2 regions of the Mesorhizobium sp. M4B.F.Ca.ET.017.02.2.1 genome follow, and region 2 is predicted to be linked to the other one. Evidence: predicted binding sites of a transcription regulator. Region 2 holds the regulator's gene; the other holds the start of a gene.
The links. Region 2 encodes LexA, which represses DNA repair genes until DNA is damaged. Its sites were predicted from a motif close to TGTTCNNNNTGTGTTCNG; they were not measured.

Region 1: a site for LexA is predicted at 8,705-8,722, ahead of EN738_RS16890 (DNA recombination protein RmuC). Genes of this name have one in related genera too.

What each region holds. Positions count from the first base shown of each region.
Region 1 covers NZ_RZOF01000126.1:1,627-14,658, forward strand. The annotation lists gene EN738_RS16830 (LOG family protein) at 1-462, opposite strand, end outside; gene dapD (2,3,4,5-tetrahydropyridine-2,6-dicarboxylate N-succinyltransferase) at 607-1,461, shown strand; gene EN738_RS16840 (DUF805 domain-containing protein) at 1,534-1,896, shown strand; gene EN738_RS16845 (DUF805 domain-containing protein) at 1,889-2,266, shown strand; gene EN738_RS16850 (hypothetical protein) at 2,283-2,984, shown strand; gene EN738_RS16855 (2-dehydropantoate 2-reductase) at 2,959-3,990, opposite strand; gene dapE (succinyl-diaminopimelate desuccinylase) at 4,107-5,312, shown strand; gene EN738_RS16865 (transporter) at 5,299-5,904, shown strand; gene truA (tRNA pseudouridine(38-40) synthase TruA) at 5,901-6,656, opposite strand; gene EN738_RS16875 (N-acetyltransferase) at 6,677-7,183, opposite strand; gene fmt (methionyl-tRNA formyltransferase) at 7,180-8,115, opposite strand; gene def (peptide deformylase) at 8,121-8,651, opposite strand; gene EN738_RS16890 (DNA recombination protein RmuC) at 8,755-9,996, shown strand; gene EN738_RS16895 (GFA family protein) at 10,004-10,408, opposite strand; gene EN738_RS16900 (cation diffusion facilitator family transporter) at 10,473-11,438, opposite strand; gene EN738_RS36765 (hypothetical protein) at 11,717-11,842, shown strand; gene sugE (quaternary ammonium compound efflux SMR transporter SugE) at 12,067-12,381, shown strand; gene EN738_RS16915 (DUF6481 family protein) at 12,455-12,883, opposite strand.
Region 2 covers NZ_RZOF01000235.1:224-9,176, forward strand. The annotation lists partial or broken gene EN738_RS23590 (lipid-A-disaccharide synthase) at 1-563, shown strand, start outside; gene gltA (citrate synthase) at 609-1,937, opposite strand; gene gltX (glutamate--tRNA ligase) at 2,121-3,545, opposite strand; gene EN738_RS23605 (ComEC/Rec2 family competence protein) at 3,648-6,107, shown strand; gene lexA (transcriptional repressor LexA) at 6,101-6,835, opposite strand; gene glp (gephyrin-like molybdotransferase Glp) at 6,952-8,157, opposite strand; gene moaC (cyclic pyranopterin monophosphate synthase MoaC) at 8,157-8,648, opposite strand; gene trpC (indole-3-glycerol phosphate synthase TrpC) at 8,651-8,953, opposite strand, start outside.

The sequences.
Region 1 (13,032 bases), on a different contig from region 2:
GCCGACATCGTCGGCGCCGCGGTTTCCCGCCTCCATGACGCCAGGCCCGCCGCCGGTGACGACGACGAATTCGCGATAGTAGGACCCCGCCGAATGCTGCGAGCAGAGACGGGCGAATTTGCGCGCCTCCTCGTAATAACGGCTGTTCAGCTCGAGGTTCTTCTTCTGCGTCTCGTTCTTCGCCGCCCAGGCGTCGCCGCCGGGCTCCGGAATGCGAGCGCCGCCGAACAGGATGACGGTCGACTGGATGCCACGCTCGGCGAGGATCATCTCCGGCTTCAGCAGCTCGAGCTGCAGCCTGACGGCGCGCAATTCGCGACGCGTCATGAAGTCGGGATCGTTCCAGGCCAGCCTGTAGGTGTCGGCGCGTGTCTGCGGCGTATCCGGCACGCTCTTTGCCCGCTCCAGATCCTCATCCGAATGCGGCAGCGGCGTCCATCCCGCCTTTTCCATGGGAGTCATCAAATCCACCCGTCCATTTTCTCCACTTGCGCCGTCCCGTGACGCAGTCGCGATTGACCCCTATCAGACCTTCACATAGGGTCCGCGCGACTTTGAAACAGGTTAAGGCGCTGCCCCTTAACAGCTTGGTAACGGAGCAAATTGATGTCGAAGCCCGATCTGGCGAGCCTCGAAAAGACCATCGAGAAGGCTTTTGACGAGCGCGATACGATTTCGACCGCGACGCGGGGCGAAACGCGCGACGCCATCGAGGCCGCGCTCGACCTGCTCGACCGCGGCGCCGCCCGTGTCGCCGAGCGCCAGGCCGACGGCAAGTGGCACGTCAACCAGTGGCTGAAGAAAGCAGTGCTGCTCTCGTTCCGGCTGAACCCGATGGAGATCATCAAGGGCGGTCCCGGCCAGGCGGCCTGGTGGGACAAGGTGCCGTCGAAGTTCGAGGGCTGGGGCGCGGTGGATTTCGAGAAGGCCGGTTTCCGCGCCGTGCCGTCGTCGATCGTACGCCGCTCGGCCTACATCGCGCCGGGTGCCGTGCTGATGCCGTCCTTCGTCAATGTCGGCGCCTATGTCGATTCGGGCACCATGGTCGACACCTGGGTCGGGGTCGGCTCCTGCGCCCAGATCGGCAAGAACGTGCATCTTTCGGGCGGCGTCGGCATCGGCGGCGTGCTGGAACCGATGCAGGCCGGCCCGACCATCATCGAGGACAATTGCTTCATCGGCGCGCGCTCGGAAGTGGTCGAGGGCTGCATCGTGCGCGAGGGCTCGGTGCTGGGCATGGGCGTGTTCATCGGCCAGTCGACAAAGATCGTCGATCGCGCCACCGGCGAGGTCTTCTATGGCGAAGTGCCGGCCAATTCGGTGGTCGTCGCCGGCTCGATGCCAGGCAAGCCGCTGCCCAATGGCGAACCCGGCCCCAGCCTCTACTGCGCCGTCATCGTCAAGCGGGTCGACGCCAAGACCCGCTCCAAGACGTCGATCAACGAGCTGCTTCGCGATTGATCTTTTCCGCGAACAGACGCACCTTCCGCCGGCGCGACATTCCGTCGCGCGGGTTCAACACGGAGGGGCGTCATGGACTGGAAGTATCTTCTGACCAGCTTCGAGGGCCGCATCAACCGCGCCAAGTTCTGGGCCGGCATCGGCATATTCATTGCCATCGGCATCGTTGCCTTCATCCTCGATTCGATTCTCGGCACTCGTTTCACCACGGCCAGCGGCGGCCAGGTTGGCATCATCGGCATCATCGTCACGCTGGCATCGATCTATTTCGCGTTTGCTCTTTACGCCAAACGCTGGCACGACCGTAACAAGTCGGGCTGGTGGACGCTGATCGGCCTCATACCCATCATCGGCGGCATCTGGTTGCTTGTGGAACTCGGCATCCTTGAGGGCACCAGGGGCGCCAATCAGTATGGACCGGATCCGCTTGCCTGAAAAATCCGACCTTACCTGGCTTTTCTTCAAAACCTCGGGCCGCGTCAGCCGCGCGGCCTATTTTCTCGGCGGATTGCTGGTCGCCATCGTCCAGGCGTTTCCGCTCTATCGCTTCACGCTGGTGCCGGAGGGTTCGCCCGAGAGCAACATGTGGTCGTTCATCTTCCTGATCGCCTTCGTCGGCTCGCTCTGGTCGAACATCGTTCTGGCGGTGAAGCGGCTGCACGATCTCGACAAGCCGGGCATCGCGGCGCTGGTGCTGTTCGTGCCGGTCGTCTCGATCGTCGCCTTCCTCGTGCTGTGCCTGTTTCCGGGGCAGCCCGGGCCCAACCGCTATGGCAGGCGCACCAACGCGCCGGCCGATTCCTGAGCGACCATCTTTCGCCATGCGCTACCGCACGCTCGATCCGAAACTGATCATCGAGACCGCCGAACGGCTGGAGGAGCGCGTCGCCGAGCGTTTTCCCGACGCCGGCCTTCGCGGCGTCGCCGCCGAACTGGTGTCGCTGTCGCGCGACCTGGCAAAGGGCGCCAAGGCGCTGGAGGCGCCGCTCTGGTGGCTGCGCGGCCTGATCGCCGCCGCCGTCGTCGCCGGCGCGCTGGTGTTCGTCTTCGTCGGCACCATCCTGCCGCTCGACCGGCTTTCGCGGACCAGCGACGCCGTCCAGTCGGTGCAAGGCATCGAAGCCTCGCTCAACATGTTCATCCTCGCCATCGTCGGCTTCCTGGCCCTCATCCGCACCGAGGAGCGCATCAAGCGCAAGCAGGTGTTCCGCCAGCTGCACGGCCTGCGCTCGCTGATCCACGTCATCGACATGCACCAGCTGACCAAGGACCCGGCGACGCTGTCGGCCAATTTCAAGCCGACCTCGCATTCGCCGGCCCGCATCACCAATGCCGCCGACCTCGCCCGCTACCTCGACTATTGCTCGGAGATGCTGTCGATCACCGGCAAGATCGCGGCGCTGTTCGCGCAGTCGGTCAATGACGACGTGGTCATCGACGGCGTCAACGACGTCGAGAACCTGGCCTCCAACCTGTCGCGCAAGATCTGGCAGAAGATCACCCTGATCGACGATCAGGTCTGACCGCTTCCGGCGCCAGCCCCGGCGGACCGCGCCGTGCCGCCTCGGCCTCGCGTACCAGGGCGGCGACGCGTTCCGTCATCGGCGCCGGCACGCCGGAGCGTTCGGCGCGCGCGAGCACCGCGCCCTGCAATTCGCCGATCTCCGTCGGCCGGCCGCGCCGCAGGTCGTCCCACATGGACGAACGCGCCTCGGGGTCGATGGCCAGCATGCGGCGCGCCAGCCGCCGGAACAGCCAGTCGGGCAGGCCGAGCACCTTGGGCAGCAGCGCCGGACGCAGGCCGGCAATGCGCGCCGGCCGGATGCCCGATGCCCGCATCGCCGCCAGCGCCTCGTCAATCTGGGCTGCCAGGATCAGCCGCCAGCGGCGGTCGGCCAGTTCGGTTGCCAACGGCTGATCGGACAGCGCCACCAGCGCGTTGTTGAGGTTCATCAAAAGTTTGCCCCACAGCACCGCCTTCATGTCGGCATGGGTTTCGACGCCAAGCCCTTCGACATCGAGCAGGCCGGCAAGGCCGGCCACGCCGTCCTCGATCATCACCTTGCCCTCGCTGGCGCGATGCACGTGAAACGTCGCCTCATCCGGGGAGTGCACGACATTGAACGGCACCATGCCGGCAAGCACGTGTCGCCCGGCAAGCCTTGCCCGCAGTTTCTCGGCATTGTCGACGCCGTTCTGCAGGCTGACCGTCACCGCGTCCGGCCGGGCATGCGCCGCAATGAGCGCGGCCATCGCCTCGGTGGCGCCGCTCTTGACCGTCACCAGGACGATATTGGCGCCGGCCAGGGCCTCAGCCGGATCGGCGGTGACGGAAAGCGCCGCGGGCGCGATGCGGCGGGCGCGGCCATCGAGGTCGCTGACCCGCAAGCCATCCTTGCGCAACGCCGCCTCGACGCGCGGGCGCGCCAGCAAAGCCACCTTGCGTCCGGCGAGCGCAAGGCAGCCGCCGACATAGCAGCCGATACTGCCGGCGCCGGCAATGGCGATGGTCTTTTCTTCCCTGGCCATGCGATAGTCTCACCTTGGTCTGCGACTATACGACATGAAAACCATAATGTCGGCGCCATGGCCGGCCATGACGTCTGGTCGTGACAGGCCTTTCGCTTTCGATTATCGCTTTGCCCATGAAATTGCCCACCGACCCTGCCGCAAACCTTGCCGCCCTGATCCGCTGCCCCTCGGTGACGCCCGCCGAAGGCGGCGCGCTCGCCGCGCTGGAGACGATGCTGAAGCCGCTCGGCTTCGCCGTCGAGCGTCCGGTGTTCTCGGAAGACGGCACGCCGGACATCGAGAACCTTTATGCGAGGCGCTCCGGCAACGGACCGCATCTGATGTTCGCCGGCCATACCGACGTGGTGCCGGTCGGCGACGAGACGGCCTGGACGCACCCGCCCTTCGCCGCCGAGATCGCCAATGGCGAAATGTATGGCCGCGGCGCCGTCGACATGAAGGGCGGCATCGCCTGCTTCATCGCGGCGGTGGCGCGCCATGTCGAGAAGGCGGGCGGGCCGAAGGGCTCGGTCTCGCTGCTGATCACCGGCGACGAAGAGGGGCCGGCGATCAACGGCACGGTGAAGCTGCTCGAGTGGGCGGCGGGCAAGGGCGAGAAATGGGACGCCGCGATCGTCGGTGAGCCGACCAATCCGGACATGCTCGGCGACATGATCAAGATCGGCCGGCGCGGCTCCATCTCCGGCAGCGTGACCGTCAACGGGCGCCAGGGCCACGCCGCCTATCCGCAGCTTGCAGACAATCCGGTACGCGGGCTGGTCAGCCTGGTCGACGCCCTGCTCCATCCGGTGTTCGACAAGGGGACGAACGATTTCCAGCCGACCAATCTGGAGGTCACCTCGATCGACGTCGGCAATCTGGCCACCAACGTCATCCCGGCCAAGGCGACGGCCACCTTCAACATCCGCTTCAACGACACGTGGACGGCCGAGACCATCCAGGCCGAGATCCACAACCGCCTCGACCAGGCGGCCGGGCGCAAGAAGTACCGGCCAGGCAAGAAGACCCCGGTCGACTACGAGCTCGTCTGGCGCGACCGGCCGAGCCACGTCTTCCTGACCCGCGACGAGCGGCTGATCGAGACGCTGAGCGGTTCGGTCAAGGCGACGGTCGGCAGGAAGCCGGCGCTTTCCACCTCCGGCGGCACATCGGACGCCCGCTTCATCAAGGACTATTGTCCGGTGGTCGAGTTCGGACTGGTCGGCCAGACCATGCATATGGTCGACGAACGCGTCGCGCTTGCCGATCTGGAAACGCTGACCGGGATCTATCAGCGCTTCATCGAAGACTGGTTCGGGCAGGACCATGCTGTCGGCTGATGAAACCTACGCCTCGCTGGCCGGCGCCTGGCGGCTGATGCTCGGCAAGGTCGACGGGTTGCGCCTGCTCGACCTGTCGGCGGACGGTTTCTGGAATTCCTTCTTCGCCATCGTCGTGGCGGCGCCGGCGCTGATCGTCGGCTGGGTCGGCATCGCCAACGAGATCGGCGACCCGAACGCCTTTGCCGGGCGCTTCAGCATGCTTCTGCGGCTGGCGACCGTCGATATCGGCTCCTGGGTGCTGCCGCTGGTCGGCCTGGCGCTGATCGCGCCGCGCGTCGGCATTGGCGGCCGTTTCGTCCATTATGTCGTGGCCAGCAACTGGGCGTCGGCGATCATCGCCTGGCTGATGCTGCCGTCGGCGCTGATCCGGCTTTTCCTGCCGTCGACCGACGAGGTCCCCGGGCTGGTGTCGCTGCTCCTGTTCGCGGTCTCGATGATACTGACCTGGCGCATGACCAATGCCGTGATCGGCAGGGGCGCCGCCGTCGGCACCGCGGTCTTCGCCGGCATGTTCGTGGCCTCGCTGGCGGTGCTGTTCGGGCTGCAGGCGCTGCTCGGCATCACCATCCCGACGGGGGTCGAGGGCTAGTATCCTTCCGGATAATCGACGCCGACGAGGAACAGCCCGTCGGGCGGCGCCACCTGGCCGCAGGCGGCGCGGTCCTGGGCGTCGAGCGCAGCCTTGAGATCGGCGGCGGTCCAGGAGCCGTCGCCTACGCGCCTCAGCGAACCGACCATCGAGCGCACCTGATTGTGCAGGAAGGAGCGCGCCGAGCTCCGCACCTCGATCATGTCGCCCGAACGGCTGACGTCGAGCCGATCGAGCGTGCGAACCGGGCTTTCGGCCTGGCACTGGGTCGAGCGGAAAGTCGTGAAATCATGGCGGCCGAGCAGCACTTTGGCCGCCTCGTGCATGGCCTCGGCGTCGAGCCGCTTCGGCACCCACCAGACCTTGCCCTTCTCCAGCGCCGCCGGAGCGCGCCGGTTGAGGATGCGGTAGAGGTAGTGGCGGCCGGTGGCGGAGAAGCGGGCATCGAAGCCGTCGGCGACGACGGCGGCCTTGAGGATGGCGATGCGAGCGCCGGCGGCCTGCAGATGCGCGTTGACGGCGTCGCGCACCTTGTCGCCCGGCCAGGCTTTGACCAGGTCGACATGCGCCACCTGGGCGGTGGCGTGCACGCCTGCATCGGTGCGGCCTGCGGCGCGGAGCCTTACCGCCTCGCCGCAGAACTTTTCGATCGCCTGCTCGATCGCCTGCTGCACCGAAGGCTGATCCGCCTGGTGCTGCCAGCCGGCAAAAAGGCTGCCGTCATATTCGATGTCGAGGCGAAAACGCGGCATAGAGGGCCGTAGCTTGCCGCCTAGGCGGCAAGCGCGGTGAAGGCCGAAGCGTAGACCAGCTTGCCGGCCTCGGGAGCATCGCCCCAGGCCAGCGCCTGCAGCGCCTCGCCCTGATACTCGCTCTCGAATTTCTCGGCACGCGCATGGGTGTAGCCGAAGCGGCCGTAATAGGACGGATCGCCGAGCACCACGGCAAGCCGCTCGCCGGCTTCCTTGAGGCGGACATGCGCCTCGCGGATCAGGGCGCCGCCGATGCCGGTGCCGTGGAAGGACGGCTCGACGGCCAGCGGCGCCAGCGCCACGGCCGCGAACTGCTTGGCGCCCTTCTGGACGAAAAGCCTGGAGAACAGGATATGGCCGACCACCTGGCCGTCCTCTTCCGCCACCAGTTCGACGACGGCATCGCCGCCGGTGACCAGCGCGTCGACCAGTCCGGCCTCCGCCTGCTGGCCGAAGGCATGCTCTTCGACGAGGCGGATCGCCTCGCGATCCCGCGGCGTCGCCGCGCGTATCGACATCATGCTCATGAGAGTTTCGTTCCTTTTTCGATCTTGGCCCCGCGCAAGAACTCCTGCGCGGCGGCGGGCTTTCCGCCCGCCCGTTGAACTTCGACCAGCCGGACCGCGCCTGACCCGCAGGCGACCGTCAGCCGGTCATCGAGAATTCCTTCCGACTCGCCGACGCCATCCGAGAGCGTCGAGCGAAGCAGTTTCAGCCGCTCCATGCGGCCGCCAATGTCGACCTCGCACCACGCGCCCGGAAAGGGCGAGAGGCCGCGAATGTGATTGTGGACTTCGCCGGCAGGCCGCGTCCAGTCTACGCGTGTCTCCGATTTATCGATCTTTCGGGCGTAGGTCACCCCCACAGTCGCCTGTTGGGCAAATGTCAGACAATTTATCCCCAACTGCGCGAGCGCTTCCACCATCAGCGAAGCGCCTTGAGCCATCAGACGGTCATGCAGTTCGCCGGCGGTCATATCGGGTTCGATGGCGCATTTTTCAACCAATGCCACCGGACCGGTGTCCAAACCTTCCTCCATGCGCATCACCATCATGCCGGTCTCGGCATCGCCGGCCATGATGGCGCGCTGGATGGGAGCAGCACCGCGCCAACGCGGCAAAAGTGAGGCGTGACCGTTCAGGCAACCGAGCCTGGCCGCCTCGAGAACGGCCTTTGGCAGCAAAAGCCCATAGGCGACGACCACGGCGACATCGGCACGCAGCGCGGCGAATGCCTGCTGCTCGGCCTCGCCCTTGAGCGATGTCGGGGTGCGGACCTCGACGCCCAGCCGCTCCGCCTCGCGCTGCACGGGCGACGGCGTCAGCTCCAGCCCGCGCCGGCCGGCGGCACGCGGCGGCTGCGTGTAGACGGCGACGATTTCATGGCCGGCTTCGGCAATCGCGCGCAGCGTCGGCACGGAAAACTCCGGCGTGCCCATGAAGATGACGCGAAGGGGCATGACCCCTAGCCCACCAGCTTGCCCGGCGCCTTGTCCTTGGCGAGCTTCTTGAACTTCTTCACCACCATGTCGCGCTTCAGCTTGGAGATGTGGTCGATGAACAGCACGCCGTTGAGATGGTCGATCTCGTGCTGCAGGCAGGTCGCCATCAGCCCTTCGGCCTGCATCTCCTGCAGCTTGCCGTCGCGGTCGAGATACTTCACCCGCACCGCGGCGGGACGCTCGACCTCTGCATAGTAATCCGGGATCGACAGGCAGCCTTCCTCATAGACCGAGCGCTGGTCCGAGCTTTCGAGGATTTCCGGATTGATGAAGACATGCGGCGCCGGCGTCTCGTCCTCCTTGGCGAGGTCGATGACCAGCATGCGCAGCGGCTCGCCGATCTGGATCGCCGCCAGGCCGATACCGGGGGCGTCATACATGGTGTCCAGCATGTCGCCGGCCAGTTTGCGCAAGGGCGCATCGACGCGCTCGACCGGTTTGGACAGCTGGCGCAGGACGGGATCGGGAAGGATGATGAGCGGCTTGATCGACATGGCGTCTCACCTAAGACGTCATGCGAAAAGCGTCAACCGGGGCGCTTTCGCCCTGTTCACGTTTTGATCTGTGCCGGAGAGCCGAATCATCTATGCTGCCCGCATGAACGACCTGAGCTCCATCCTTTCCGAACCCGTGGCCCGGCTCGGCGCCAGCACGATCACGCTCGGCCATATGCTGGCCTTCGGCGCTGTCCTTTTTCTCGGCCTCTTCCTTGCGCTGGTCATCGCGCTGTGGCGCTCGGCCAGGGCGCGGACGATAGCAGCCGCGGAAGCCGCCGACCATGCCCGCGACGCCGAGGCGCGGATGGCCGGCATCTTGCAGGCGCAGGCCGAGATGCAGGGCCGCATGGGCGCAATTGCCGAAGTGTTCGGGGCGCGGCAGGCCGAGCTCACCCAGTCGATCGGCCAGCGTCTCGACGCCATGACCGGCCGCATCGGCCAGACCATGACCGAGCAAACCAAATCGACGCATGAGAGCCTGGCCAAACTGCAGGAACGACTGGCGGTGATCGACACGGCGCAAGGCAACATCCAGTCGCTGGCCGGCCAGGTCGTGCAACTGCAGGCGATCCTCTCCAACAAGCAGACGCGCGGCGCCTTCGGCCAGTCGCGCATGGAGGCGATCGTCGCCGACGGCCTGCCGCATGGCGCCTACGAATTCCAGGCGACCCTGTCGAATGGCAGCCGGCCCGACTGCCTGGTACGGATGCCGAACGGCGCGCCCTCGCTCGCCGTCGATGCCAAATTTCCGCTCGAAGCCTGGAACGCGATCCGCGCCGCCGAAGGCGCGGAGATGCAGAAGGCCGCGGCGCAGGCCTTCCGGCGCGATATCGAGGTGCATATCCGCGATATCGCCGACAAATACCTGCTCCAGGGCGAGACGCAGGACACCGCCTTCATGTTCGTTCCGTCGGAATCGGTGTTCGCAGAGATCCACGAGAATTTCGAGGCGGTGGTGCAGAAGGCGCACCGGGCCCGCGTCGTCATCGTCTCGCCGTCGCTGTTGATGCTGTCGATCCAGGTCATCCAGGCGATCCTGAAGGACGCCCGCATGCGCGAGCAGGCGCATTTGATCCAGGGCGAGGTGATCCGGCTGATGGAGGATGTCGGGCGTGTCGACGAGCGGGTACGCCGGCTGCAGACGCATTTTACCCAGTCGGCGAAAGACATCGACGACATCCTGGTCTCGACGTCGAAAGTGACCAAGCGCGGCCAGAAGATCGAGGCGCTGGAGTTCGGCGAAGGCGAAGCCGAGGCGCCGCGCAAGGCTGAAGCGGGGACGCGGGTGGCCGATTCCAAGACCGGCCAGCTCAGGCTGCGGGTTGTCGAGGACGGCGACTGAACCGGCTCTACTGTTCCTCGATGGTCGTCATATCGTGGAATTCCGGCAACCATTGCAATGCGGAGCGGTGCCAGACCTGCTTTCTCGGAACCAGTTCCTCGCGCTGACGCGACGTACCGGCCCTGATGCCATAAATCTTCGGCCCATCGCCGACCGAGGTCGCGTAGAGATGGGAGCCGCAGTCGCCGCAAAAGCCCTGCGCGCGCTTGGCGCCAGAGGATCCGGTCTTGATGTAGACCTTCGGCGAGCCGCTGGTGATCCGGTAGTTGGTTTCCGGGGCTGGAACCGTCACGCGGAAGGCTGTGCCGGTCAATTGCTGGCAGTCCGTGCAGTGGCAGATCGAGGTCTTTTCCGGGTCGACCTCGGCCTCATAGGTGATGGCGCCGCAATGGCACCCGCCGTCAATCCTCATCGGTATCTCCTCCAGAATTCGCGACGATCTTAGCGGGACAAGGCCGCGAGGCAACAGCGCAGCGCTAGTCCAAAGCCGGATCGGAGGCAGCGTCGATCAGCTTGCGGCGGCGTACCCAGGTCCCGGTGGTTTGTGGCTTGACGAACAGCCGGGTGATCTCCGGCATCTCGGTTTTCAGCCGCGCTTCCAGCCGCTCCACGCAGGCCTCGATCTCGGGCGCCGTCAGATGGTCTTCGAACTCGACGCTCAGACCGGCGACGATCTCTTGCGGTCCCATGTGGACGGTGAGAACGCCGTTCGCCCGCTGCACCGCCGGATCCCGCTGCACAATGGCAAGCACCTTCTTCTGCACCTCCGGCGATGCCGGCTCGCCGATGAGCAGGCCCTTGCTTTCGCGCGCCAGGAAGATCGCGGTCGAACCGAGGATCAGCGCGATGCCGACCGAGGCGGCGCCGTCGAGCTCGGGCATGGCAAAGACTTCCGCCGCCAATATGCCGGCAAAGGCGACGATCAGGCCAAGCAGTGCCGCGCTGTCCTCGAACAGCACCGTATAGACGCTCGGATCCTTGCTGAGCCGGACCGCCTCGAACCAGCCCAGTCCGCCCTTCTCGCGGCGGAATGCGGTCAGCGCCACATACCAGGAACTGCCCTCGAACAGGAAGGAGAGGCCGAGCACGACATAGTTGACCCTGACATTGGCGACCGGCTCCGGCGCCATGATGTGCACCACGCCTTCGTAGAACGACACGCCGGCGCCAAGCGCGAAGACGAGGAGGGCGACGATGAAGCTCCAGAAATAGAGCTCACGGCCATGGCCGAGCGGATGGCTGCGGTCGGGCGGGCGGGCGGCGCGATGCATGCCGTAGAGCAGCAGGCCGCCATTGCCGGTGTCGACCAGCGAATGCACGCCTTCCGAAAGCATCGCCGAACTGCCGGTGAAGGCCGCGGCGGCGAATTTGGTCAGCGCGATCGCCAGATTGCCGGCAAGCGCCGCGTAGATGACCTTTTTCGATCCGCCATGCCCTGCCATGCCGCTAAGTCCCGGTTGACGCCTGGAGCTTAATGCATGTCGTCCAAAATCGCGCCGCGGTTTTGGGGGAACGCATCAAGACAAAGACTTAAAGCGCGACGCCCGAATCCGTTTCGTCATGACGCGCAATAACGATCGGGCCGTCGGAGCTCCTCAGGCGATTCGCCGGCGAAAACCGGTTGACAGCGGCCAGGCCGCTGCGCGCGTCCGACAATGTCCTCTTGCAGTCCGGCTTTTCTCTTGTTTCACTTCGTTGCCCACAATCGGAGGAACGAATCATGGCTAAAGGTGCGATGAAGGCGGGCAAGGAAGCCCGTAAGCCAAAGAAGGACGCGAAGAAGCCCGCCGCGGCCCCGGCCCTTAAGGCGCCGCCGGTCAAGGCGACGCGGCTCAAGGACAAATAGGCCTCGGCTGATCCGTCCTGGCGCGGATTTTCAACCGGCGGCATGGACCCATGCTGCCGGTGTTTTGTTGATTGGGGCCGAGGACCGCCGATATCAGCGTGGCGAGGACGACCTCGCTCCTCCCAAAACCCGGCCGGGACGACCCGTGCTTGAATGTGCTGCTCCGCGCGCCGGTTTCGCAAGATCGTGCGCCGTGAGGGCACGCAGCGAATGGAGCGTTGCCGATGTCGTGGATCTATCTGTTTTTCGCCGGCCTGTTCGAGATCGGCTGGGCGATCGGCCTGAAATACACTGACGGCTTCTCGAAGCTGGTGCCGACGGTGCTGACCGTCGCCTCGATGATCGTCAGCCTCGGCCTGCTCGGCCTGGCGCTGAAGGATCTGCCCGTCGGCACCGCCTATGCGGTGTGGACCGGCATCGGCACCGTCGGCACCGCGCTGCTCGGCATCTGGCTGCTCGGCGAGCCGGCGACCGTGGTTCGGCTTGCCTGCATCGGCCTCATCGTCTGCGGCATCGTCGGCCTGAAGCTGGTGGCCTGATGTTAGCCGCGAGGCAAACGCGTTCGGGGCCGCCCCTGGCGACCCTGAACCTGTTCTTCGAACGAAACCGCTGTTAGCGGGCCGAGAAACCCGGAGGCGTCCGGCCGACACGCGCCTTGCGCGCGGCATAGCGCGCATCGCGCTTGGCCTTGCGTTCGGCCTCGTCGGCGAGCACGCGCGAAATGCGATCGTTCTCTTCGGCTTCGCGGATCTTGGCCTCCGCCGCAGCCGCCTCTTCGGCGGCAATGCGCGCCGCTTCGGCAGCTGCCTCGCGCTCGGCCTTCTCAGCCGCTTCGCGGGCCAGCTTTTCCTGCTTCAGCCTGGCCTTTTCGGCTTCGCGTATCGCGCGCGCCTCGAGGATCGCCTTGCGTTCGGCCTGTCGCGCCAGCACCGCGGGATCGTCCGCGGCCGGCTTTGACTTGAAGCGCTCCAGAAGCGCCTTCTTTGCCTCGTTCGCGGCATTGCGCCGCTCGAAAATGTCTTTTTCCCTGTAGATAGCCAAGTCCACTTCCCTGAAGTCAATTCGCGACGCTTACATACGCGCGAACACCGATAGTTCAAGCGCCAAAACGGTATGCCAGCCATGAAATTCTGGGCTGTTGCAACTGGGAGACGCCACAGTCCCGCGCGAAAACCGACATGCAGTGTTCA
Region 2 (8,953 bases):
TGCCGGGTTCCCGTCGTGGCGAAGTACGCCGGCTAATCGAGCCGTTCGGCAAGACGATGTCGATCCTGCGCCAGCGTGGGCATCGCCTGCGTCTGCTCTTGCCGACCGTGCCGCACGTCGCCGAGCTGGTCAGGGCTTCGGTCGCCAGTTGGGACGACAAACCGGAGATCATCGTCGAGCCCGAACGCAAATGGCAGGCCTTCGGCAAGGCCGACGCCGCGCTGATCGCCTCGGGAACGGTATCGCTCGAACTGGCCCTGTCGGGCGTGCCGATGGTGTCGTGCTACAAGCTCGATCCCGTAGCGCGGCTGGTCATGCCTCATCTCATTTCCGTCTGGTCGGCGCTGCTGCCCAATCTGATCTCGGACCGGACCCTGGTTCCGGAGTTTTACGACCAGTATGTCCTGCCGGAGAACCTCGCCAGGCAACTGGAGACGCTGTTTTCCGACACCGGCATGCGCGCCTGGCAGAAGGACGGGTTCGCCGAGATCGCGCGGCGCATGGCGACGGACAGACCGTCAGGCGATATCGCCGCCGAGGTCGTTCTGCGACACATCAAATAAAAAGCGCCCTCGCGGGCGCTTTTTCACCTTTTCGCTCGGGCGCGATCAGCGCTTGGCGATCGGCACGTAGTCGCGTTCGGCGGCGCCCGTGTAGAGCTGACGCGGCCGGCCGATCTTCTGGTGCGGATCCTCGATCATCTCCTTCCACTGCGCGATCCAGCCGACGGTGCGGGCGACCGCGAACAGCACGGTGAACATGGTGGTGGGGAAGCCCAGCGCCTTCAGCGTGATGCCGGAATAGAAGTCGACGTTCGGATAGAGCTTCTTCTCGATGAAATAAGCGTCGGTGAGCGCGATCTTTTCCAGCTCCATGGCGATGTCGAGCAACGGGTCGTCCTTGATGCCGAGCTCGCCCAGCACCTCATGCGCGGTCTTCTGCATGATCTTGGCGCGCGGATCGTAGTTCTTGTAGACGCGATGGCCGAAGCCCATCAGCCGGAACGGATCGTTCTTGTCCTTGGCGCGGGCGATGAATTCCGGGATGTGGTCGACATGGCCGATTTCGCCCAGCATGTTGAGCGCCGCCTCGTTGGCGCCGCCATGCGCCGGGCCCCACAGGCAGGCAATGCCGGCGGCGATGCAGGCAAACGGATTGGCGCCCGATGAGCCGGCAAGACGCACCGTCGAGGTCGAGGCGTTCTGCTCGTGATCGGCGTGCAGGATGAAGATGCGCTCCATGGCGCGCGCCAGCACCGGATTGATCTTGTACTCCTCGCACGGCACCGCAAAGCACATGTGCAGGAAGTTGGCGGCGAAGTTCAGCTCGTTCTTCGGATAAATGAAGGGCTGGCCGATGTGGTACTTGTAGGCCATCGCCGCGATCGTCGGCATCTTGGCGATGAGCCGCATCGAGGCGACCATGCGCTGGTAGGGATCCGAAATGTCGGTCGAGTCGTGGTAGAAGGCCGACAGCGCGCCGACCACGCCGCACATGACAGCCATCGGATGCGCATCGCGGCGGAAGCCGGTGAAGAAGCGCGACATCTGCTCATGCACCATGGTGTGGCGCGTCACCCGGTAGTCGAAGTCGTCCTTCTGCGCCTTGGTCGGCAATTCGCCGTAGAGCAGGAGGTAGCAGACCTCGAGGAAGTCGCCATGCTCGGCGAGCTGGTCGATCGGATAGCCGCGGTGCAGCAGGATGCCGGCGTCGCCGTCGATGAAGGTGATGGCCGACTCGCAGCTTGCCGTCGAGGTAAAACCGGGATCGTAGGTGAAGGCGCCGGTGGTGCTGTAGAGCGCGCCGATGTCGATGACGTCAGGCCCGACCGAACCGCTTCGCACCTTGAATTCATGCGTCTTGCCGGCGAGTTCCAGCTTGGCGGTCGACTCGCGCGGGTTGGCCCCCAAGTCCAGTTTTGTTGCAGCTTCGCTCATTAGAAACTCCTTCTTGTTTCCTCATGCCGGCAAGGCAAATTCCTGCAAAACGACACATCGAAATCACCGGAATGCGCGTACTCGCCACCGCATTTTAGGAGGTGCGTGCCAGATTGGGCCAAGGCCTAATGTTGCACTGCGAAACGCGCCTTTCAATGCCAATCTTCTTGGGCCAGTTCGCTCCTAATCGATTTGATCCGCGATGCGCGCCAGGCTTTCCTCGCGGCCGAGCACGGCAAGCACGTCGAACACGCCGGGCGACGTGCTCCTGCCGGTCAGCGCGGCTCGCAGCGGCTGCGCCACGGCGCCGAGCTTGTGGCCGCCGGCCTGCGCGAAGTCACGGATCGCGGCCTCGGCGGCAGCTGCCGTCCAGTCGCCAGAGACCGCTGTCAGCGTCGCATGGGCGCCACGCAGAACGGCGCGCGCCTCGCCGGAAAGCAGCGCCGCCGCCTTCTCGTCGACCGGCAACGGCCGCTCGGCAAACAGGAACCCCGCGCCGTCGACCAGTTCGACCAGCGTCTTGGCGCGCTCCTTGAGGCCGGGCAGGGCCGCGAGCAACTGCGCCTTCTTCTGGTCGTCGAGCCGGGCGGCGAGCGCGGGGCCGCCTTCGAGATAGGGCAGGGTGGCGACGAAGATGTCGAAAAGCGCATGATCGTCCATCTTGCGCATGTGCACGCCGTTCAGCGCCTCGAGCTTGGCGAAGTCGAAGCGGGCGGCGCCCTTGTTGACGTCGCCGATGTCGAACCAGCCGATCATGTCCTTGATCGACATGACTTCGTCATCGCCATGGCTCCAGCCGAGGCGGGCGAGATAGTTGAGCAGCGCCTCCGGCAGATAGCCCATCGAACGATAGGCCTCGACGCCGAGCGCGCCATGCCGTTTCGACAGCTTGGCGCCGTCGGCGCCATGGATCAGCGGGATGTGCGACATCGACGGCACATCCCAGCCCATGGCGTTGTAGATCACCGTCTGGCGCGCTGCGTTGGTCAGATGATCGTCGCCGCGGATGATGTGGGTGACGCCCATGTCATGATCGTCGACGACGACGGCGTGCATGTAGGTCGGGTTGCCGTCCGAGCGCAGGATGATGAAATCGTCGAGATCCTTGTTGGGAAAGCGCACCTCGCCCTGCACGCGGTCGTGCACGACGGTCTCGCCGTCGGTCGGCGCCTTGATGCGGATGGCACCCTTGAGGCCGGGAGGCGCCTCGGACGGGTCGCGTTCGCGCCACTGGCCGTTGTAGCGCGGCGGCAGGCCCTTGGCCCGCGCCGCCTCGCGCATCGCCTCAAGCTCCGCGGGTGTCTCGTAGCTGTAATAGGCCTTGCCCAGGCGTACGAGCTGCTCCGCGACCTCGCGATGGCGCGGCGCGCGCTCGAACTGCGACACGGCCTCGCCGTCCCATGACAGGCCGAGCCAGGTCAGCCCGTCCAGGATGGCAGCGGTCGCCGCCTCGGTGGAGCGCTCGCGATCGGTGTCCTCGATGCGCAGCAGCATGGTGCCGCCGGTGTGCTTCGCATAGAGCCAGTTGAACAGCGCCGTGCGCGCCCCGCCAATGTGCAGGTAGCCTGTCGGCGAGGGGGCAAAACGGGTGACGACCTTGTCGGACATGGCACTCTCAGGCTGGCACAGGAAGCGGGCGTGGTGGCGCGGACTTTCGCGTTTTCGGCGTTCATGTAGCATAGGAGGTCTGGGGCGCAAGGGGCAGACCTGATGGCTGGACGAGGCCGCGGCGCGGAGGAGGGCGAGGGGACGACAGCTGGCGTCAGCGAGCGCCTGCTGTTTGTTGACATGCTGCCTGCCGATGCCGCGCCGGTTTCGCTTCCGGAGCCGCGTCCGGCCAAAGAGATTTTGCCGCCCGATGGAGGTGGATTCCGCCCGGCCTCGCCAACGGCAACCATCACGCGGCTCCGCAGGCAGCTTGGCCGCGTCTCATGGCCGGCGTTTCACCGCAGCATCGGCAACGCGGCCACGACCGAGCTTGATCGCGGCATCGGCTTCCTGCTGGTGCCGGTGTTCCTGGCTGCCGGCGTGATCTTCTATTTCTCGCTGAACGCCGAGCCGGATCTCTACAGGCCGCTTGCGGCGGTGGCGCTGATGGCTGTCTGCGCGCTGGTTTCGCGCTCGCGGCCAAGGACGCATCTCCTCTTCATGGCGGCGTTCTTTTGCGCCCTGGGCTTTCTCGCCGCAAAGGTCGAGACCTGGCGCGCCGCGACCCCGATGCTCGGTTCCGAGATCCAGACCCGCCTGACCGGCCGCCTCGTCAGCCTGGAGGAGATGGAGAACGGCCGCGTCAGACTGACAATCGATGTGATCTCCACCGCCCACCCAAAGCTGCGCTACGCGCCGGAGCGGGTCAGGCTTTCGGCGCGGAAAGTTCCCGCCGACATGACCGCCGGCTCGCTGCTGACGGGCTATGCAAGGCTGCTGCAGCCGACCGGCCCGGTGCGGTCGGACAGCTACGACTTCTCCTTCGACAGCTATTTTTCGGGCATTGGCGCCAGCGGCTTTTTCCTCGGCAATCCAAAGACAATAGCCAGCGAAGAGGCGCCAGCGACGGCGCGCCTCGCTTCCGCGATCGAGAAGGCGCGGGAGAGCATCGCCGACCACATCCGCGGCCTGGTTGGCGGCCCGGAGGGCGAGATCGCGGCGGCGCTGATCGTCGGCGTGCGCGCAGGCATTCCCGATGAGATCAACGAGGCGATGCGGCGCACCGGCATCTACCACATCATCTCCATCTCCGGCCTGCACATGGCGCTGGTTGCCGGCACCATCATGCTTCTGCTGCGCGGCGCCTTCGCGCTGTTTCCCGACTTCGCCTCGCGCCGGCCGGTCAAGAAATATGCCGCCGCCGCCGCGCTGGTCTCGATCGCCGCTTACCTCGTCTTCTCCGGCATTGTGGTCGCCGCCGAACGCAGCTTCATCATGCTGGCGGTGATGCTTGTCGCCGTGCTGTTCGACCGGGCCGCGCTCACCATGCGCAATCTGGCGATCTCGGCCATCGCCGTCATTCTTGTGTCGCCGCACGAAGTGGTCGGCCCGAGTTTCCAGATGTCGTTCGCCGCCACCGCCGCGCTGGTCGGCGCCTATGCCGGCTGGTCGGACTATCGGGCCGACAGGACGACCGCGCCGCCGCCGAAGCGATCGTTCCTTCACTTTGCGTCGCGAAAGCTGGTGATGGGGATGGGCGGCCTTGCCATGACCTCAATCATCGCCGGCAGCGCTACGGCGCTTTTCGCGATCTGGCACTTCCAGCGCGTTTCGCCGCTCAGCCTGCTCGCCAACCTGGCCGTCATGCCGATCGTTTCGGTGGTCATGTTCCTGGGGGTCGCCAGCGCCCTGACGATGCCGTTCGGTCTCGACTGGCCATTCCTGTATCTGATGGGCAAGGGCCTGACGGCGATGATTGCGATCTCCGGGTGGATCTCCGAACGCTCGCCGGTCGATGCCGTCGGGCTGATCTCCATCCAGTCGGTGCTTTTCGTGACGATAGCGCTGGTCATCGCGACCATGGCCACGACCTGGCTGAGACTTGCGGCGATCCCCTTCGCTCTGGCCGGCCTGCTGACGGTTTCAAATACCCGCACGCCCGATGTGCTGATCTCGGAGGATGCGCATCTGGTGGCGATGCCGATCGGCGGCGGCGAACTCGCCGTCAACCGGGCGCGGTCGAACGAATTCACCACCGACAACTGGAAACGCGCGCTGGTGGCCGAGACCATCGTCGAGCCGGAGACCTTCGAGACAGGGGATGCACGCTTCGACATCGATCCGCTCGACCTGCCGCCTGGCTCGCCATTCTACTGCAGGGACGGACTGTGCCTTGCCCGGCATCCGTCCGGCGCAATCGTGGCGCTCGCGGAAAACCGCAAGACGGCGCGGCCGGCCTGCGCCTTCGCCGACCTGATCGTCATCGACGACGCCACCGCCTACAGTCCCTGCTGGAATTCGCTGGCCCTCGTCGTCACCAAACGCCAGCTCGCCCGCTCAGGCAGCGCCGCCGTCTTCTTCGATCCGCAATCGGCGACCGCGCAAGCAACAATCCGCTACGCGGTCGAAAAGCCCTACCGGCCATGGCACGAGCAGCGCAAATACTCTCGCGAGGCGAGGGGACTGCCGCCATACCAGAGACCCGAAAGACCGGTGGTCAAACTGGCGCCGTCCGCTCAGTAGCGCCGGATCAGGCCGACCAGCTTGCCTTGCACCTTGACCCGGTCAGGGCCGAAGATGCGGGTCTCATAGGCAGGGTTGGCGGCTTCGAGCGCGATCGATGCGCCCTTGCGGCGGAAGCGCTTCAGCGTCGCCTCTTCCTCGTCGACCAGCGCCACAACGATCTCGCCGGGGCTCGCCGTGTCGGCGTTGCGGATGATGACCGTGTCGCCGTCGAAGATGCCGGCCTCGATCATCGAGTCGCCCTTCACCTCCAGCGCATAATGCTCGCCGCCCGAGATCATGTCGGGGGGCACCGAGATCGAATGCGTCTGGTGCTGGATGGCGTCGATCGGCACGCCGGCGGCGATGCGGCCCATTACCGGGATCGACACCGCCGACACAGCGTCGTCGTCATTGCTGGGGGTGCGCGACGGCGACGCCGGTTTGATCTGCCGGCCGAGATTGCCCTGTCCGAGGCTTCCCTGGATGACGCTCGGCGAAAACTTCTTCGCGGCATTGAGGCCAGGCGCGATCGAATCGGGCAGGCGCAGCACTTCCAGCGCACGCGCCCGGTTGGGCAGCCGGCGAATGAAGCCGCGCTCCTCAAGCGCAGTGATCAGCCGGTGGATGCCCGACTTCGAAGCCAGATCAAGCGCCTCCTTCATCTCGTCGAAAGAGGGCGGAATGCCGCTTTCCTTCAGCCGTTCATGGATGAACATCAGGAGTTCATGTTGTTTGCGCGTCAGCATGGCGGCCCCCACGGGTTCTGAAACCAGAATCAGAAAAACAAACCCAGAACAAACACTATCTGTTCCAGTTGTGTTCCGCAACCGTTTAAAGTTTAATGAATGCGTTGACGTTTTGTTCAGCGTAGCATCAGAACGCGACAAGCGTCGCCGACGGCGGCGGCCGGGGCGAAGGGCTCTCGCACCACGAGGCCATTGGCGTCGGCGAGCATGCGCAGCATCGAGGAGTCCTGGATGCCGAAGGGCGTCGCAACCAGTGAGCCGGCTTCTTCGCGGACGACGGCCCGCACGTAATCCTGCCTCAGATCGTTTGCCTGCATCGCGGCGCCCAGCCGCGCCTCGCGAATGTCCTGGGTGAACGCGCGGCCACCGAGCCGCGCCAGCAACGGCTTCAGGAACAGCTGCGAACAGACCAGGCTCGCCACCGGATTGCCGGGCAGGCCGATGCAGCGCGCGGGTCCCAGCCGGCCGAACATCAGCGGCTTGCCCGGGCGCATGGCGATCTTCCAGAAATCGAGCGTCATGCCTTCGCCGGTCAGCACGCCGTGAATGAGATCGTGGTCGCCGACCGAGGCGCCGCCAAGCGTCACGATGACATCGGCCTGCTGCTCGACGGCCTGCCTGACCAGCGCGGAGATCGCTTCCCTGCGGTCGGCGGCAATGCCGAGATCGAGCGCGCGGGCGCCGACCGATTGCGCAGCGGCGGCGACGCCATAGGCGTTGGACGAGATGATCTGATCGGGACCGAGTTCGCTGCCGGGTGGCAGCAGTTCGTCGCCGGTGGCGATGATGGCGACCAGCGGCCGCTTCACCACAGTGAGGCGCGGGTGGTTGGCGGATGCCGCCAGCGACAGTGCCGCCGGATCGAGCAGCCGGCCCTTTTCCAGCAGCACATCGCCTTCTACGAAGTCGAGCCCGGCGCGGCGGATGTTGCGCCCTTCAGCGGTCGGCTCGGTCACTTCGATCGTGCCGCCGCCGAGATCCTGCACATTCTCCTGGATGACGATAGTGTCGGCGCCTTGCGGCACCGGCGCGCCGGTGAAGATGCGCACGGCTTGCGCCGTGCCGACGCTGCCTTCGAAGCCGCGGCCGGCCGGCGCAATGCCGATCACCGAAAGCCGCGCCGGCACGGATGCCACATCGGCGGCGCGCGTCGCATAGCCGTCCATGGCTGAGGCGTTGAAGGGCGGCTGCGTGCGCAGCGCCACCACAGGCTCGGCCAGGACTCGGCCAGCGGCGTCGATCAGTGCGACGCTTTCGCTGGCCCGCGGCGCCGCGCCATCCAGCAGGCGCTCGAGCGCCTCGGCCACAGGAACCAGCGCCATCAGGCGCCCGCCCCGGCCGACTTGTAGTCGCCGGACTCGCCGCCGGTCTTTTCGACCAGCCTGATGCCGGAGATCACCATGGCGCGGTCGGCGGCCTTGGCCATGTCGTATATGGTGAGGCAGGCGACAGAGGCCGCCGTCAACGCTTCCATCTCGACGCCGGTCTTGCCGGTGACACGGGCAAGCGCGGTGACCTTGAGGCCGGGCAGCGACTTGTCCGGTTCGATATCGACGGAAACCTTGGTCAGGAGCAGCGGATGGCAGAGCGGGATCAGCTCATGCGCGCGCTTGGCCGCCATGATGCCGGCGATGCGCGCGGTGCCCAGCACATCGCCCTTCTTGGCATCGCCGGCAAGGATCATCTCAAGCGTTTCGGCGCGCATCGAGACAAAGCCCTCGGCGATCGCGGTGCGCACCGTTTCGGCCTTGTCGCCGACGTCGACCATGTTGGCTTCGCCAGAGGCGCCAAGATGGGTGAGGGCGGCCGCCATCGTCAGACGGCCTCGGCCGGCGCCTTGCCTGTCAGAAGCAGGCGAGTCGCCGCCGCGACATCCTGTTGCCGCATCAGGCTCTCGCCGACAAGGAAGGTGCCGATGCCGCTCTTCTCCAGCCTGCGGCAGTCCTGATGGGTGAAGATGCCGCTCTCGCTGACCAGCAGGCGGTCGGCCGGCACCATCGCCGCCAGCCGCTCCGAAACGCCGAGGCTGGTCTCGAACGTCCTGAGGTCGCGGTTGTTGATGCCGATCAGCCGTGACGAGAGCCGGAGCGCCCGCTCCATCTCGGCCTCGTCATGCAC